DNA from 3 places in the Aurantimonas sp. genome. Region 3 is predicted to be linked to each of the others. Evidence: predicted binding sites of a transcription regulator. Region 3 holds the regulator's gene; each other region holds the start of a gene.
What was found. Region 3 encodes LexA, which represses DNA repair genes until DNA is damaged. Its sites were predicted from a motif close to TGTTCNNNNTGTGTTCNG; they were not measured.
Positions count from the first base shown of each region.

Region 1: the regulator LexA is predicted to act here: its motif matches at 2,107-2,124, upstream of ACEQX1_RS16530 (PA0069 family radical SAM protein).
Region 2: the regulator LexA is predicted to act here: its motif matches at 1,591-1,608, upstream of ACEQX1_RS18390 (YifB family Mg chelatase-like AAA ATPase).

Region 1 is NZ_CAXPJM010000043.1:20,830-26,006, reverse strand. Features, by position in the region: gene ACEQX1_RS16535 (ribonuclease HII) at 88-795, opposite strand; gene ACEQX1_RS16530 (PA0069 family radical SAM protein) at 891-2,048, opposite strand; gene ACEQX1_RS16525 (hypothetical protein) at 2,174-2,710, shown strand; gene moaB (molybdenum cofactor biosynthesis protein B) at 2,720-3,265, opposite strand; partial or broken gene ACEQX1_RS16515 (4-(cytidine 5'-diphospho)-2-C-methyl-D-erythritol kinase) at 3,374-4,186, opposite strand; gene ACEQX1_RS16510 (tetratricopeptide repeat protein) at 4,204-5,177, opposite strand, start outside.
Region 2 is NZ_CAXPJM010000054.1:44,073-49,249, reverse strand. Features, by position in the region: gene ACEQX1_RS18395 (hypothetical protein) at 106-1,488, shown strand; gene ACEQX1_RS18390 (YifB family Mg chelatase-like AAA ATPase) at 1,681-3,213, shown strand; gene ACEQX1_RS18385 (trans-aconitate 2-methyltransferase) at 3,221-3,823, shown strand; gene pheT (phenylalanine--tRNA ligase subunit beta) at 4,152-5,177, opposite strand, start outside.
Region 3 is NZ_CAXPJM010000008.1:253,817-258,993, forward strand. Features, by position in the region: gene ACEQX1_RS04465 (ComEC/Rec2 family competence protein) at 1-2,350, shown strand, start outside; gene lexA (transcriptional repressor LexA) at 2,445-3,164, opposite strand; gene glp (gephyrin-like molybdotransferase Glp) at 3,208-4,449, opposite strand; gene moaC (cyclic pyranopterin monophosphate synthase MoaC) at 4,446-4,946, opposite strand; gene trpC (indole-3-glycerol phosphate synthase TrpC) at 4,943-5,177, opposite strand, start outside.

The DNA of each region.
Region 1 (5,177 bases), on a different contig from region 3:
TGCGACGGAACGTTCAAAGGGCTGCCATCGGCGGCCCTTTTTCGTTGTGCGGTCATCGGAAGGCTGAGCGGAGTGGCGGCGTCCGGCCTATTCGGCGGCGTCGAGCAGGTCGCGGCGTAGCGGGCTGAAGCTCATCCGGTGGATCGGCGTCGGGCCGAGCCGGGCGATGGCGCCAAGATGCTCGGGCGTGCCGTAGCCCATATGGCGGGAAAAGCCGTAGCCCGCATAGGCCCGGCAGGCGCGCGCCATGATCCGGTCGCGCGTGACCTTGGCGACGATCGAGGCGGCGGCGATGCTGAGGCTGAGGGCGTCGCCGGAGATGACCGCCGTGCCGGCGCAGCGCAGCGCCGGCGGCACGTCGCGCCCGTCCACGAGGACATGGCAGGGGGCTTCGGGCAAAGCATGCAGCGCCCGCCGCATGGCGAGGAGCGTCGCGCCGCGGATGTTGAAGCGGTCGATCTCGTCGGCGCTGGCCGAGGCGATCCCGACCCAGCCCTTGGCGACGATCTCGGCGAACAGTCGTTCGCGGTCCTCGGCGGTGAGTTTCTTGGAATCGTTCAGTCCGTCGGGAAAGTCGCGGGTGGGAAAGATCACCGCGGCGGTGACCACCGGCCCGGCCAGCGGCCCGCGTCCGGCCTCGTCGATGCCGGCGATGAAGCGCTTGCCGTCGGCCAGGAGCCCGGCCTCGCGCGAAAAGTCGGGCCCGGCCGCGATGGCGGGGCGGCGCGCGGGTTTCTTTGCGCGAACGGGAGAATCGGAGGAACGGCGAGCCATGTTGCGGCGAGACTCGCGCATTCTCCGATTCTCCACAAGCCTCGCCGTGTTCGGGGTGGCAAACCGGCGAGACCATCCGGCCGAGGGGGAGGCCGGACGATGGGGTATCCCTGGCGTCAGAGCAGAGCGAGCTGGACGCCTGCGCCGCGCGGCGGGGTGAACAGGTCGCAGCGCAACTGCGTGCGGCTCTCGTTCAGGCCGAGCCGGCGCGCCGCCATTTCGAAGCGCCGGCGGATCTGGAAGGCATAGGGCCCGGTGCCGCGCATCCGCTTGCCCCATTCGGCGTCGTAATCCTTGCCGTCGCGCATCGAGCGCAGCAGCGACAGGACATGCCGGTAGCGGTTCGGGTAGTGGCGCAGCAGCCAGTCCTTGAACAGCGGGGAGACTTCCAGCGGCATGCGCAGGAGGACGTAGCCGACCTCCCGCGCGCCGGCGGTCTGCGCCGCTTCCAGGAGCCGCTCGATCTCCGAATCGGTAAGGCCGGGAATGATCGGCGCGGTCATCACCATGGTCGGCACGCCGGCCTCGCTGAGGGTCTTGACGGCCTCCAGCCGCTTGGTCGGGGTCGCCGCCCGCGGCTCCATCGCCCGCGCCAGCGTCCGGTCGAGGGTGGTCACCGACAGCGCGACCTTGGCCAGCCCCTTGGCCGCCATGCGCGACAGGATGTCGATGTCGCGCAGGACCAGCGCCGACTTGGTGACGATGCCGACCGGATGGTTGGCCGCCTCCAGCACCTCGAGGATCTCGCGCATCACCCGCCAGCTCTTCTCGATCGGCTGGTAGGGATCGGTATTGGTGCCGATCGCGATCGACTTCACCTGATAGCCGGGCTTGGACAATTCGCGTTCCAGGAGCTCGGCGGCATTGGGCTTGGCGAAGAGCTTGGATTCGAAATCGAGGCCGGCCGACAGGCCCATATAGGCGTGGGACGGCCGGGCGAAGCAGTAGACGCAGCCATGCTCGCAGCCCCGATACGGATTGATCGAGCGGTCGAAGGAGATGTCCGGCGAGGTGTTGCGGCTGATGATGGTCTTGGGCTTCTCGACCTGCACGTCGGTCTTGAAGGCCGGCAGCTCGTCCAGCGTGTTCCAGCCGTCGTCGACGGCCTGCCGCTTGAACGGTTCGAAGCGTCCGCTGGGGTTGAGCCCGGCGCCGCGGCCGCGCCGCCGCTCGAAGCCGATGCGCAGCCCGGCCTCGCCGATGATATGGTTGGCGATGTCGACGCCGTCCGGCGCGGAGAAGGCGGCCTGATCGGCCTTGGCGATGTCCTGCATGACGTTGCTCTCCCCATGTTCCGGCTGCGTTCTGTGACTGATGTCCTAAACCCGTTAAGAGAACAAGACAAGAACAAAAACGTTCCGATCTGGTCAGGGCCGATGGGCTCGGCTAGACGAAAGGGATGCTGAGCGTTTTCATCGACTGTGGACCCGAGGATCACTGGCTGGCGGCGACCCTCGCGCCGTTGATACCCGGCGCCGTCGAGGGGCTGGTGCGCGAGGTCGTGCTGGTCGATCGCGGCATGGGGGACAATGCCCGCAAGGTCTCCGACCATGCCGGGTGCCGGATCGTCGCGGCGGAGGATTTCCGCGACGCCATCGAGACGGCGCGCGGCGACTGGCTGCTGCTGCTGGAGCCGGGGGCGCGGCTTCTGCCCGGCTGGATGGAGGCCGTGGTCGAGCATGCCGACATGGTGGGGGCGGGACGGGCGAAGACGCAGGCGGCGCGCTTTCGGCGGGCGCCGAACGACCAGCCCGGTTTCTTTGCGCGGCTGCGCCAGATTCGCACGGCGATGGCCGAAGGGTTCCTGGTCCAGAAGCGCCAGGCGATCGGCCTGTCGAAGCTCGCCTTCAGCCTCGAGGAGGTCGCCAAGGGCGTCGCGGTGACCCGGATGCGGGCCTTCATCCGCCCGGCGGTCCGGGGCCGGCCCGCGAGCTGACCGTGCGGTTCAGGCGGTCCGGCCGCCGCGGCGCAGATGCTCGTCCAGACGCGGCATGATCTCGACGAAATTGCAGGGCTTGTGGCGATAGTCGAGCTGCGCCTTGAGAATATGATCCCAGGCATCGCGGCAGGCGCCGGGCGAGCCGGGCAGGGCGAAGACGAAGGTGGCGTCGATGACGCCGCCCGTCGCCCGCGACTGGATCGTCGAGACGCCGATCTTGTCGTAGGAGATGCGGTGGAAGACCGCCGAGAAGCCGTCCATGCGCTTCTCGAACAGCGGCTCCAGCGCCTCGGGGGTCACGTCGCGGCCGGTGAAGCCGGTGCCGCCGGTGGTGATCACCACATCGACGTCGTCGCGCTTGCACCAGCCCTGGACGACCTCCTGGATCGCCGGCACGTCGTCGGTGACGATCTGCCGGTCCGCGACCCGGTGGCCGGCCTCGGTCAGCCGTTCCACCAGCAGCGAGCCGGAGCGGTCCTCGTCGAGGCTGCGGGTGTCGGAGACGGTGAGGATCGCGATGGACAGCGCGATGAAGGAGCGTTCGTCGCTCATGGGGCCTCCCTTGGCATGTCTGCGGGGGGCGGCGCAGTGCTCGGCACCGGACAGCCACCATTCGGGATGGGACGCGGCGATCCGGCCGCGGGCGCGGGCAAGCTCGGCGGCGTCCTCGAACAATCCGTAGACGGTCGCGCCCGAGCCGGACATGCGGGCGATCAGCGCCCCTTCGCCGGCCAGCGCGTCGCGCACGGCGACGATCTGCGGTGCGAGCCCTTCCGCCGGTGCGGCGAGATCGTTGCGGGTGGTGTGAAGCCAGGCGACCAGTTCGGCGGCGGTCGTGAACCCCTCGGCCGGGACCGGCGGCAACGGCGCGTTGTCGCGCTGTTCTAGTGCGGCGAAGACGGCGGGTGTCGAGACCGGCACGCCCGGATTGACCAGCAGCATGTGCAGGGCCGGCAGATGCGCGAGGGGCTCGATCTCCTCGCCGATGCCGGAGACGCGCGCGGCACGGCCCGCAACACACATGGGAACGTCCGCACCGAGCGTGGTGGCCTTGGCGACGAGGGCGTCGCGAATGGCGGGCACAGCCTCGCCGATCATCCGCAGGAGCGCCGCCGCATCGGCCGAGCCGCCGCCGATCCCGGCCGCGACCGGCAGGTGCTTGTCCAGCGTGATGGTGAGCGGCGGCAGCCGCAGGCCGGCATCGGTCAGCACCTGACGGGCGACGGCGATGGTGCGGTGGAGGATGTTGTCCGCACCGGTCGGCAGGCCCGAACCGAACGGCCCGGCCATGACGAGGCGGTCGGCGCCCTCGGGCGCTGCGGCGATCGTCAGGACGTCGCAGGCATCGCCGGCAAAGGCGATCAGGCTTTCGAGGCGATGATAGCCGTCAGGGCGCTGCCCGACGACATGCAGGGCGAGATTGACCTTGGCCGGCGCCGTCAGGCGCAGCGGCTCCGCCAGCGTGAACGTCATATCCGCCCGGCTGCCGCTCACTCGACCTTGGTGGCGGGCGCGTCGCCCGCCGGTGCCGGTGCCTCGGCGGACGCGGCCTTGCGAGTGTCGTCGCCGTCCTCGGCTTCGGCCCGCTCGTTGGCCGCGGTCAGGCCGTCCTCGATCTTGGCGCGGATCGTCGCCTTGACGTCCTCTTCCGGCTCGGGCTGGCCGATCAGGGCGCGCTCCCACTGGAAGCGGGCCTCGCGGTTGCGGCCGACATGCCAGTAGGCGTCGCCGAGATGGTCGTTGATGGTCGGGTCCATCGGCGTGATCAGGACGGCGCGTTCGAGCTGCTCGACGGCCTCGTCGTAGCGGCCGAGGCGGTAATAGGCCCAGCCGAGGGAATCGATGATGTAGCCGTCATTCGGCCGCAGCTCGACGGCCTTGCGGATCATGTCGAGACCTTCCTGGAGGTTCTCGTTCTTGTCGACCCAGGAATAGCCGAGATAGTTCAGCACCTGCGGCTGGTCGGGCGACAGTTCCAGCGCCTTGCGGAAATCCTTCTCCGCCTTGTCCCACTGGTCGGTCCGCTCGAAGGCGATGCCGCGCTGGTAATAGAGGTTCCAGCTGGCTTCGCCGGTCGCCTCGGTCAGTTCGATCGCCGTGTCCAGCGCCTTGGCGGCCGGAGCGTAGTCCTGGTCGGCGGCGAGCACGTCGGCCAGCGCGGTGTGGGCCTTCGGGTCCTCCGGATAGCTGCGCACGGCGCGCTCCAGATGCGCCTTGGCCTCCTCCTTCTGGTCCGAATACCAGAGGTCGAGGCCGATCTGCAGCTCAGCCGTGCGGCGATAGGCGGAGTTCTCCGGGATCTCGCGGTAGAAGGCGATCGCCTGTTCCAGCCGCTCCGAGCGTTCGGCAATGCCGCCGAGCGCGGTGAGCAGCGACGGGTTCCGCGGTGCCAGCGCCCGTGCCATCTGGAAATACAGGAGCGCGACCTGCTGGCCGTCGCCGCGATTGATCGCCTGGCCGAGGA
Region 2 (5,177 bases), on a different contig from region 3:
GACGATCCGGTGCAAATCTCGCCGGCGAGACGTGACGCGCCGCCCGGGAATGCTAAGACAGAGGGAGTTTCCCGCCGCCTCGTCCCTCCGCGGAGTTCGCAAGCGTTGATCGACCGTCTCATCGGTGTCGTTCTGATCGTCACGGGCGTCGCCATCCTTCTGCGCGAATGGGTGGGCAGCGCGGGCGCAGGGCTGGTCGCGGCCGCCGGCATCCTCGTCTTCCTGGTTCTCGCCACGCCGCGGGCGCCCTGGTCGCGCCAGGCCTTCGTGGCGCTCGGCCTCGGCCTCGTCGCCATCGCCCTCTTCACCCGTGCCGACTGGCTCGCCATCACGATAAAGGGGCTCGAACAGGGCGGCTTCATCGCGGCCTTCTTCATCGCGCTCGCCTCGCTGCGCGGTCCCGCCGCCGCCTCGCCGGCGATCGAGCGATGCGGGCAGTATCTCGCCAGCCAGCCGCCCGGCAAACGCTATCTGGCGCTGACCACCGGCGGCCATCTCTTCGCGCTGATCCTCAGCTACGGCGCGATCTCGCTTTTGGGCGGGCTGACCGAAAGCATCGCCAGCCGCGAGCCCAATGCCGAGATCCGCGAGATCCGCAACCGGCGCATGCTGCTGGCGATCCAGCGCGGCTTCGTCGCCTCGCTCACCTGGTCGCCGCTGGCCTTCGCCATGGCCATCTCCACCTCGGTCATTCCCGGCTCGTCATGGAGCGGGGCGGCCGTCTTCGCGATCTTCAACGCGGCCCTCGTCACCTTCATCGGCTGGGCGCTGGACACCTATTTCAAGCCGAAGCTGACCCAGCCGGCGCCGGCACGGCGCGACCCGATCGGCGGCTGGCGCGACCTGAAGCCGCTCTTGGCGCTGCTCGTCCTGCTCTTTTCGGGCGTCGCGGTACTGGAGCTTCTGACCGGGCTGCGGGTGATCGCGGTGGTGATGCTGCTGGTGCCGACCATCGCCATCGGCTGGATCGTCATCCAGTCCCGCGGCGAGAGCGGAACGGCGGCGCGCACCGCCACGCGGCTGAAGCGGCTAGCCCTCATCGACATCCCCTCCTTCCAGTCCGAGCTGATCCTCCTGGTCATGGCCGGCTTCATCGGTGCCACCGGCGGCGAGTTGCTGCAGCCGCTGATCGCCGATCAGGCCCTGGCGCTGGACGCCATCCCGGTCTCGGTGATCCTTGTCGCCATCGTCTGGATCATCCCCCTGCTCGGCCAGCTCGGCATGAACCCGATCCTGTCGGTATCGCTGCTGGCGCCCCTGCTGCCGTCGGCCGCCGCCATGGGCGTGTCGCCGAATGTCGTGGTCGTCGCGCTGACCGCCGGCTGGGCGCTCACCGGCGCCTCCTCGCCCTTCACGGCGACGACGCTGCTGATCGGCCGGCTCGGCCATACCAGCGCCTTCCGCGTCGGGGTGGTCTGGAACGGCGGCTTCATGGTGGCGGGCCTGCTGGCCCTGTCGGCCACCGTCTTTCTCATGGCGCAGCTTTGAGCCCCGCGCGGCGCGCGCCATCTGCTTGACGCGTTAACGATGGCTTAACCATCAAGCCGTCGCTGGGCGGCGACTCACTCTGGCGCCGATTTGTTTCTGTCCTGTTCTTGTTTCATTCCGATTTCCATGCTTACCTAACGTCGCTTTCCGGCAAAATGAGTGGGCCGGAGTTCATCACGAGGGGTGGTGGCGATGGTATCGCGGGTCAAGACGGTGGCGTTTCAGGGCATCGAGGCGATTCCCGTCGACGTGCAGGTGATGGTGGCGCCGGGCAAGGTCGGCATCCAGGTCGTCGGCCTGCCGGACAAGGCGGTGGCCGAGAGCCGCGAGCGCGTCCAGGCCGCCCTGCATGCCTCGGGCCTGTCGATGCCGCCCAAGAAGGTGACCGTCAATCTCGCCCCCGCCGACCTGCCCAAGGAGGGCAGCCATTACGACCTGCCGATCGCGCTCGGCCTGATGGCGGCACTCGGCGCGATCCCGTCCGATGCGCTGGCCGGCTATGTCGTCTTGGGCGAACTCTCCCTCGACGGCATGACCACCGCGGTCGCCGGGGCGCTGCCCGCGGCAATGGGCGCCAATGCCATCGGCCTCGGCCTGATCTGCCCGGCCGAGAGCGGCGCGGAGGCGGCCTGGGCGAGCCAGGACATGGACATCGTCGCCGCCCGCAGCCTGATCCAGATCGCCAATCATTTCCGCGGCACGCAGATCATCGCCCGGCCGGAGCCGGCCATCCGGGCCGCGCCGTCCGACCTGCCGGACCTTGCCGAGATCAAGGGCCAGATCGTCGCCAAGCGGGCGCTGGAGATCAGCGCGGCGGGCGGCCACAATCTCCTGATGGTCGGACCGCCCGGTTCGGGCAAGTCGATGCTGGCGCAGCGCCTGCCGTCGATCCTGCCGGCGCTGACGCCGCGCGAACTCCTCGAAGTGTCGATGATCGCCTCGATCGCCGGGGAATTGTCCGGCGGCAAGCTGTCGGATCGCCGTCCGTTCCGCGCGCCGCATCATTCGGCCTCGATGGCGGCGATGGTCGGCGGCGGCCTGAGGGCGCGGCCCGGTGAGGTCTCGCTCGCCCATCGCGGCATCCTCTTCCTCGACGAATTCCCCGAATTCTCGCCGGTCGTGCTGGATTCCCTGCGCCAGCCGCTGGAGGCCGGCGAAAGCGTCATCGCCCGGGCCAATCACCGGGTCACCTACCCGGCCAAGATGCAGCTCGTCGCCGCGATGAATCCCTGCCGGTGCGGCATGGCGGGAGAGCCGGGCCGCAGCTGTGCCCGTGGCCCGCGCTGCGCCGCCGACTACCAGGCCCGCATCTCCGGCCCGCTGATGGACCGGATCGACATCCGCGTCGACGTGCCTGCGGTGACGGCCGCCGACCTGATCAGGCCGCAGCCGGCGGAATCCTCGGCCGACGTCATGGCGCGCGTCGCCGCCGCCCACGCCCTGCAGACGGAGCGCTACGAGAGCCTCGGCCTGCCCGGCTCGACCCGCAACTCCCATTGTCCGGCCGCCCTGATCGAAAGCGTCGCCGAGCCCGACCGGGAGGGCCAGCGTCTCCTGCAGGACGCGGCGGAACAGATGCGCTTCTCCGCCCGCGCCTATCACCGCATCCTCAAGGTCGCGCGCACCCTCGCCGATCTCGACGGCGACGACATGGTCCGGCGCATCCATCTGGCCGAGGCGATCTCCTACCGCATGGCCGGCGAGCGACTGGCCGCCGCGGCATGACGGCGACATGAGCGCGGAGCTGCACCCCGCCGTTGCGGGCTACGACATCATCGCCGACCGCTTCGAGGCCGCGCGCCGGCTGAAGCCCTGGGAGCCGCCCTTCTACGCGCAACTGGCGGCGGCGCTACCGTCCGGGGCGCGGCTCTTGGATTGCGGCTGCGGTACCGGTCACGCGGGGCTGGCGCATCTTCTGGAGGCCGGCATCTCGGTCACCGCCCTCGACGGCTCGGCCGCCATGCTGGCGCATTTCCGGCGGGCCTACCCGCAGGTGCGGACCATCCTGTGCGACATGCGGGCCTATCTCCCGGCCGTGTCCTTCGATGCAATCGTCGCCTGGGACAGCTTCTTTCATCTGGACCATGGCGACCAGACCGCGATGATGGGCCGCTTCGCCGCCTGGCTGCGTCCCGGCGGCTGGCTGCTGTTCACCAGCGGACCGTCCCATTCGAGCGTCCGCGACACGATGTTCGACGTGCCCTTCGCCTATGCCAGCTACTCCGATGCCGGTTACCGGGTGCTCCTGGCGGAGGCCGGCTTCACCGTCCGCATGGCGGTCTTCGACGAGCCGCAGGGTGCCATCCATAAGGTCTGGATGGCGCAGAAGACCTGATGCAGTTCGAGGTCTATTAAGGCGTGAATACGGACGCCGCCGGGCCACCGGCACCCGCGAGGCGGCTGCGACGCCACAGCCGCAATAACAGAGCCCCTTTCAGGCAGCCCCGCCAAAGCGGGCCGCCGCCCGGTGGCGAACGCCCGCACGTTGCTCCGGCAGCGCCATGTCCCCTCGACGGGCAGTGCACTCCATCAACGCGCGTCATCCTCGGGTTCAACCCGAGGACCCATGCCCCAGCGCCGATGCGGCCCGCTCCACAGCAGAACCACACGCCGCCGCCCGACAGCAACGCGCGCCGAGTGCGCCCGCCGGACGCTCCGGACGGTTACGCTCGCAGCGTGCCGCCGGTGGCTTTTTCGACCTGTGCGACGATCTTGGCCGACACCGCCTCCAGATCCTCTTCGGTCAGGGTCCGCTCGACCGGATTGAGGGTGACTTCCAGCGCCACCGACTTGCGGTTCTCGCCGAGCGCCGCGCCGGTGAAGACGTCGAAGACGCGGACCTCGCCGACCAGCTTGCGGTCAGCGCCCTCGGCGGCGCGCACCAGCTTCAGCGCGTCCACGTCGCTATCGACGACGAAGGCGAAGTCGCGGCGCACCGGCTGGAAGGCCGACAGGGCCAGCACCGGCTTGGTGCGGGTCGCCTTGCGCTTGGGCGTCGGGATCGCGTCGAGAAACACCTCGAAGCCGCAATGCGGTCCCGATGCATCCAGCGTCTTCAGCGTCCTGGGGTGGAATTCGCCGAACTCCGCCAGCACCACCTTCGGCCCCAGCTTGATCCGGCCGGAGCGGCCCGGATGGTACCAGTCGCTCGCCGGCGCCTCGATCATCAGCCGGTCGACCGGCGCGCCGGCGGCCTCCAGCGCCGCGATGGCGTCGGCCTTGGCGTCGTACACCGAGACGGCGGAGGCATTGCCGTTCCACGACCGGCCGCCGCCGGACATGATGGCGGTGCCGCGGCGCAGGCCGCCGGCGACGCGCAGCTGGCCGTCCGGCTCGTCCGAGCGGTAGATCGCCGCCACCTCGAACAGCGCCGTATCGCCATGGCCGCGGGCGGCGTTGCGCGCCGCCGCCGCGATCAGGCCCGGCAGCAGCGAGGGACGCATGTCCGACATGTCCGCCGAGATCGGGTTTTCCAGCTTCAGCGCCGCCGCGCCGCCGCCAAAGGCCACTGCGTGGCTCTCGGCAATGAAGCTGTAGCTCACCGTCTCCACCATGCCTCGGGCGGCCAGCGCCCGGCGCGCGGCGCGGTCGCGGATCTGCGGCACGGTGAGGATGCGTCCGCCAACGGCACCGGCTGAGGGCAGCGGCTGCGGCGCGATCGTGTCGACGCCGACGAGGCGCATGACTTC
Region 3 (5,177 bases):
ACGCGCAGGCGCGGCCTTCGGGCGGCGCGATGCCGTTCGGGCAGCGTTTCGGCGCTGGCGGGCGACGATCGCGCTGCCGCCGCGCGCCCGCTGGCGACGTCTCGGCCGGGAATGGCTTGCCGACCAGCTTGCCGCCGAGACCCGCGCCCGCACCGGTTTCCTCCTGGTCCCGCTCGGCCTGATGATCGGTGTGGCGCTCGTCCACGGCGCCGGCTGGGCTCCGAATGTCTGGCTGACCGTTCTTGCGGCCATCGCCAGCCTTGGCCTCGCGCTGCGCCGTATGGGGCGCCCCGTTCTGCACCCGGTGCTGATCCTCGCTGGCTTCACCCTCGTCGGTACCGCCCTCGCGATCGGCGAGATTCAGCGCACCGAAACGACGATCCTGTCCGGCCAGGCGACGGTGCGCATCGCCGGACCCGTCGTCTCACGGGAGCGGACAGAGGACGGACGCTATCGCTATGTGATCGCCGTCGCGGAAACCGAGCGGCCGGTCCTGTCGCGACCGCCGGAGCGTGTTCGCATCGTCGTCGGCAGCCGACACGAGCCGATCGCGCCCGGCGGCGTCTATCGTGGTCTCGTCCGGCTCGGGCCGCCGTCCGGTCCGGCCTTTCCCGGCAGCTACGACTTTGCCATGGCGCCGTTCTTCGCCGGGATCGGAGCCTATGGCTATTCGCTCGGCGCGCCGGAGGCCGAGCCGACGCCGCCCGCGGCGAGCGGCAACGGACGCGGCCTTCTGGCCGAACTGCGGCATGTGCAGACGCAGACGCGCCTCGCCCTGACCGAGCGCATCAGCACGGTGATCGGCGGCCGCGAGGGCGCCATCGCCGCGGCCCTCATCACCGGCGAGCGCGCCGGTATCCCCGACGATGCCCGCGAATGGCTGCGCGGCACGGGGCTCGCCCATGTCCTGTCGATCTCGGGCCTGCATATGGCGATCGTCGCCGGCTTCGCCATGCTCGCCGTGCGGTCGTCGCTGTCGCTCGTGCCGGTCATCTCGCTGCGCCTGCCGGCCAAGAAAATCGCCGCCATCGTCGCGCTCGTCGTCGCGGCGATCTATCTGGCGATCTCGGGCGCCAATGTCGCGACCCAGCGCTCCTTCGTGATGCTGGCGATCATGCTCGGAGCGGTGCTGATCGACCGCCCCGCCTTGACGCTTCGCAACGTGGCGATCGCCGCCATCGTCGTCATCCTCGTCGCGCCGCATGCCGTGATGACCGCCAGCTTCCAGATGAGCTTCGCGGCGACCGTGGCGCTGATCGGCGGCTATGCGGCCCTCTCGCAATGGCGGGCGGGGCGCGAACGCGGCCGCGAGACGGACAGGGGCATCGCCGGCAAGATCCTCGTGGCGCTCTCCGCAATCATGGTCACGTCGCTTCTCGCGGGATCGGCAACCGCGCCTTATGCTGCCTATCACTTCCACCGGATGGCGGCCTTCGGCTTCGTCGCCAATCTCCTGACCATGCCGCTGTTCACGTTGTGGATCATGCCGCTGGCGCTGGTGGGAACGCTGCTGATTCCGTTCGGGCTCGACGCCTGGCCGTTCCAGGCAATGGGCGCCGGCCTCTGGCTCGTCCTCGAGATCGCGCGCAACGTCTATGCCTGGCTGCCGGACCAGGCGATCGGACGCATGACCGCCTTGGGCCTTCTGCTGCTGACCGCGGCGATCCTCACCGCGTCCTGTCTGGCAAGCCGGCTGCGGTGGCTTGGCCTGCCGCTGGCACTGGCCGGATTCATTGCTGCGCCCGACAGGACGGCCCCACCGGAACTCCTGATCTTCGAGGACGGCAAGGAGGTCGCGACGCTCGCGGCGGACGGCCAGCTCGCCTTCCTGCGCGCACGGCCCAGCAGTTTCATCGCGGAACAATGGGAACGGGCCTTCGAGGCGCGGGCGCCGCGGGGCACCGACACAGAGCGGATCCGGGCGACGATTCCCGCGGAGTGCGCGGCCAAATATTGCCGCTTCACCACGCGTGGCGGCCTGCGTGTGATCTGGACGGAGGATTATGCCCGCACGGGCGATGCCTGCGACGAGGCGGATGTCGCCATCGTCTCGCGCGCGATCCGGCTTGCCGAATGCCGATCCGGCGCCGTTCTGGTAACGCTGCGCACGCTGCGGCGGACCGGCTCGCTGGCGATCGGCCGGGAGGCGGCGACAGGCCGGCCCCGCATCGTGCAGGCCGTCAGCGATCCGCCCGAACGCTGGAACGTCCACCGGTTGGCGCCCTGGCCGGAATATTGGCGCAAGCCCGCTGCGCCGAACCCGCCGGCACCTGTCACGCAGCCGGCCTCGGCGACCGTCAGCAATGGGGTCACGGCCGGTTCAGGCCGAACCGCGACGGTTGGGCCCTGAGCGAGGACGAGCCGGTTTCGGGCCTCAACGCTTCGGGCGCGAGTCGCGAGGACCTATCACCCGTTCTGCACCGACCGCGTTCCGTCCGGAGCGGTCAGTAGCGGCGGATCAGGCCGATCAGCTTGCCCTGGACCTTGACCCGGTCCGAGCCGAAGATGCGGGTTTCGTAGGCTGGATTGGCCGCCTCCAGCGCAATGGTGTCGCCGCGACGGCGGAAGCGCTTCAGGGTCGCTTCCTCGTCGTCGACGAGGGCGACCACGATCTCGCCCGGCGTCGCCGTGTCGCCCCGGCGGATGACCACCGTGTCGCCGTCGAGAATGCCGGCCTCGATCATCGAGTCGCCCTTCACTTCGAGAGCGTAATGCTCGCCGCTGCCCAGCATGTCCGGCGGAACGACGATGGAGTGGGTGTTGTGCTGGATGGCCGAGATCGGCACGCCGGCGGCGATGCGCCCCATGACCGGAATGGCCGTCGAAGCGGACGCCTTTGCCGGTGCCGGCTGCGCCGCGGGTGCGGGCCGGGCGGTGTCGCGGCTGCCTTCGATGACGCTCGGCTTGAAGCCGGTGCGCCCGACAGGTGCCGGGCGGCTGCCCTGAATCGACTCCGGCAGCTTCAGGATTTCCAGCGCCCGGGCCCGATTGGGCAGGCGGCGGATGAAGCCCCGCTCCTCGAGCGCGGTGATCAGGCGGTGAATGCCGGACTTGGACCGCAGGTCCAGCGCGTCCTTCATTTCATCGAAGGACGGGGGTACACCAGTCTCGCGCACCCGATCGTTCACGAAGACCAGAAGATCGTGCTGCTTGCGCGTCAGCATCCGGGCGACTCCTCAAAACAAAACCTGAACAAACCTATCTGTTCTAGTTGTGTTCCGCAAGTGGCTCCATAGCCGTCAGGGGGACGTAATCGCAGGGATCGCCCGCTTCGGCCGGTGCGGCGCGGACCGGACGCACGAGCAACGCATCGGCCGCGGCATAGATCGACAGCAGCGAGGAATCCTGCCGCGACAACGGCACGATGCGGGGCAGGCCGGCGCTGTCCGGTTCGATCCGGGCGCGGACGAAATCCGTGCGCTCGCCATTGTCCGGCATCGGCGCGGCGAGAACGCCCCGGCGGTAGAGCGGACGCGCAGGACGGCCCGCGAGGCGCCGGACCAGCGGTGCCAGGAACAGGGTCGCGGCGACCATGGAGGAGGCCGGATTGCCGGGCAGGCCGACGACCCGCATGTCGCCCAGCCTGCCGGCCATCAGCGGCTTGCCGGGGCGCATCGCCACTTTCCAGAAGTCGAGGGAGACGCCATGGGCGGCGAACACCTTGCCCACGAGGTCGTGGTCGCCGACCGATGCGCCGCCGATGGTGACGAAGATGTCGGCGCCGTCCGCGATCGCCTGTGTCAGCTGGGCATCGATGGCCGCTTCGCGGTCGGGCGCGATCCCGCAATTCAGCGGCAGGCCGCCGGCCTCGCGCACCAGTGCGGCGACACCGAAGGTGTTGGAGGCGACGATCTGCGACGGACCGATGGGTTCGCCGGGCAGGACGAGTTCGTCGCCGGTCGCCAGGATCGCGACGCGGGGCCGGCTGCGAACCGGGATCGCCGGATGGCCGCCGCTCGCGGCCAACGCGATGGCGCCCGGGGTCAGCACGGTGCCGGCGGTCAGAAGCGGCGTGCCCGCGGCAAAATCGATCCCCGCCGGGCGGATGTGCTGGCCGACCACGACCGGCGCCGTTGCCGTGACGGTGCCGTCCTGCCGGTTGGCGTTTTCCTGGATCAGGATGGCGTCGGCACCGGCAGGGACCGGCGCGCCGGTGGAGATGCGAATGGTCTCGCCCGGCTGCAGCGTGCCGCCATAGGCGTGGCCGGCGGCCGATTCGCCGACGAGCCGCAGGGAGGGGAAGGGCGCTTCGTCGCCAAGGTCGGCGGCGCGGACCGCGTAGCCGTCCATGGCGGAGGCGTCGAAGGCCGGCTGGGTGCGCAGCGAGGCAAGGTCCGCCGCCAGAATGCGGCCCGAGGCGTCGCGCAGCGGCAGCGTCTCGGTTCGCTCGAGGGGGCGGGCGTCCTCGACGAGGAGACGATAGGCCTCCTCGACGGGGATGAGACTCACGACGCGGCGTCCGCCGACCAGTCGCCGGAGCGGCCGCCGGATTTTGCCAGAAGGCGGATGCCGCTGATGGTCATGGAGCGGTCGACCGCCTTGGCCATGTCGTAGATGGTGAGGCAGGCGACCGAGACGGCCGTCAGCGCCTCCATCTCGACGCCGGTCTTGCCGCCGACCCGCGCCGTCGCGGTGACCCTAAGGCCGGGCAGCGCGGGCTCGGCGGTGATCTCGACGCCGATCTTCTCCAGCATCAGCGGATGACAGAGCGGAATCAGCTCGTGGGTCTTCTTGGCGCCCATGATGCCGGCGATGCGGGCAATGCCGATGACGTCGCCCTTCTTGGCCTCGCCGGCCAGGATCAGGTCGAGCGTCGCCGGCTCCATCATCACGAAGCCTTCGGCCTCCGCGACACGGCGCGTGCGCTCCTTGTCGCCGACATCGACCATCGACGCGGCGCCGGTGGCGTCGAGATGGGTCAGCGTGGCGTCGCGCGGATCGCTCATGCGGGCACCGTGATGGCAGGATCGCCGCCGATCAGGGCGCGTGTCGCCGTCTCGACGTCGTCCTGACGCATCAGGCTCTCGCCGACGAGGAAGGTGCGGATGCCGTGCCCGGCGAGGCGCAGGCAGTCGGCATGGGTGAAGATGCCGCTCTCGCCGACCAGGACGCGATCGTCGGGCACGAGGGCGGCGAGCCGTTCGGCGGTGTCCAGCGAGGTTTCGAAGGTGCGCAGA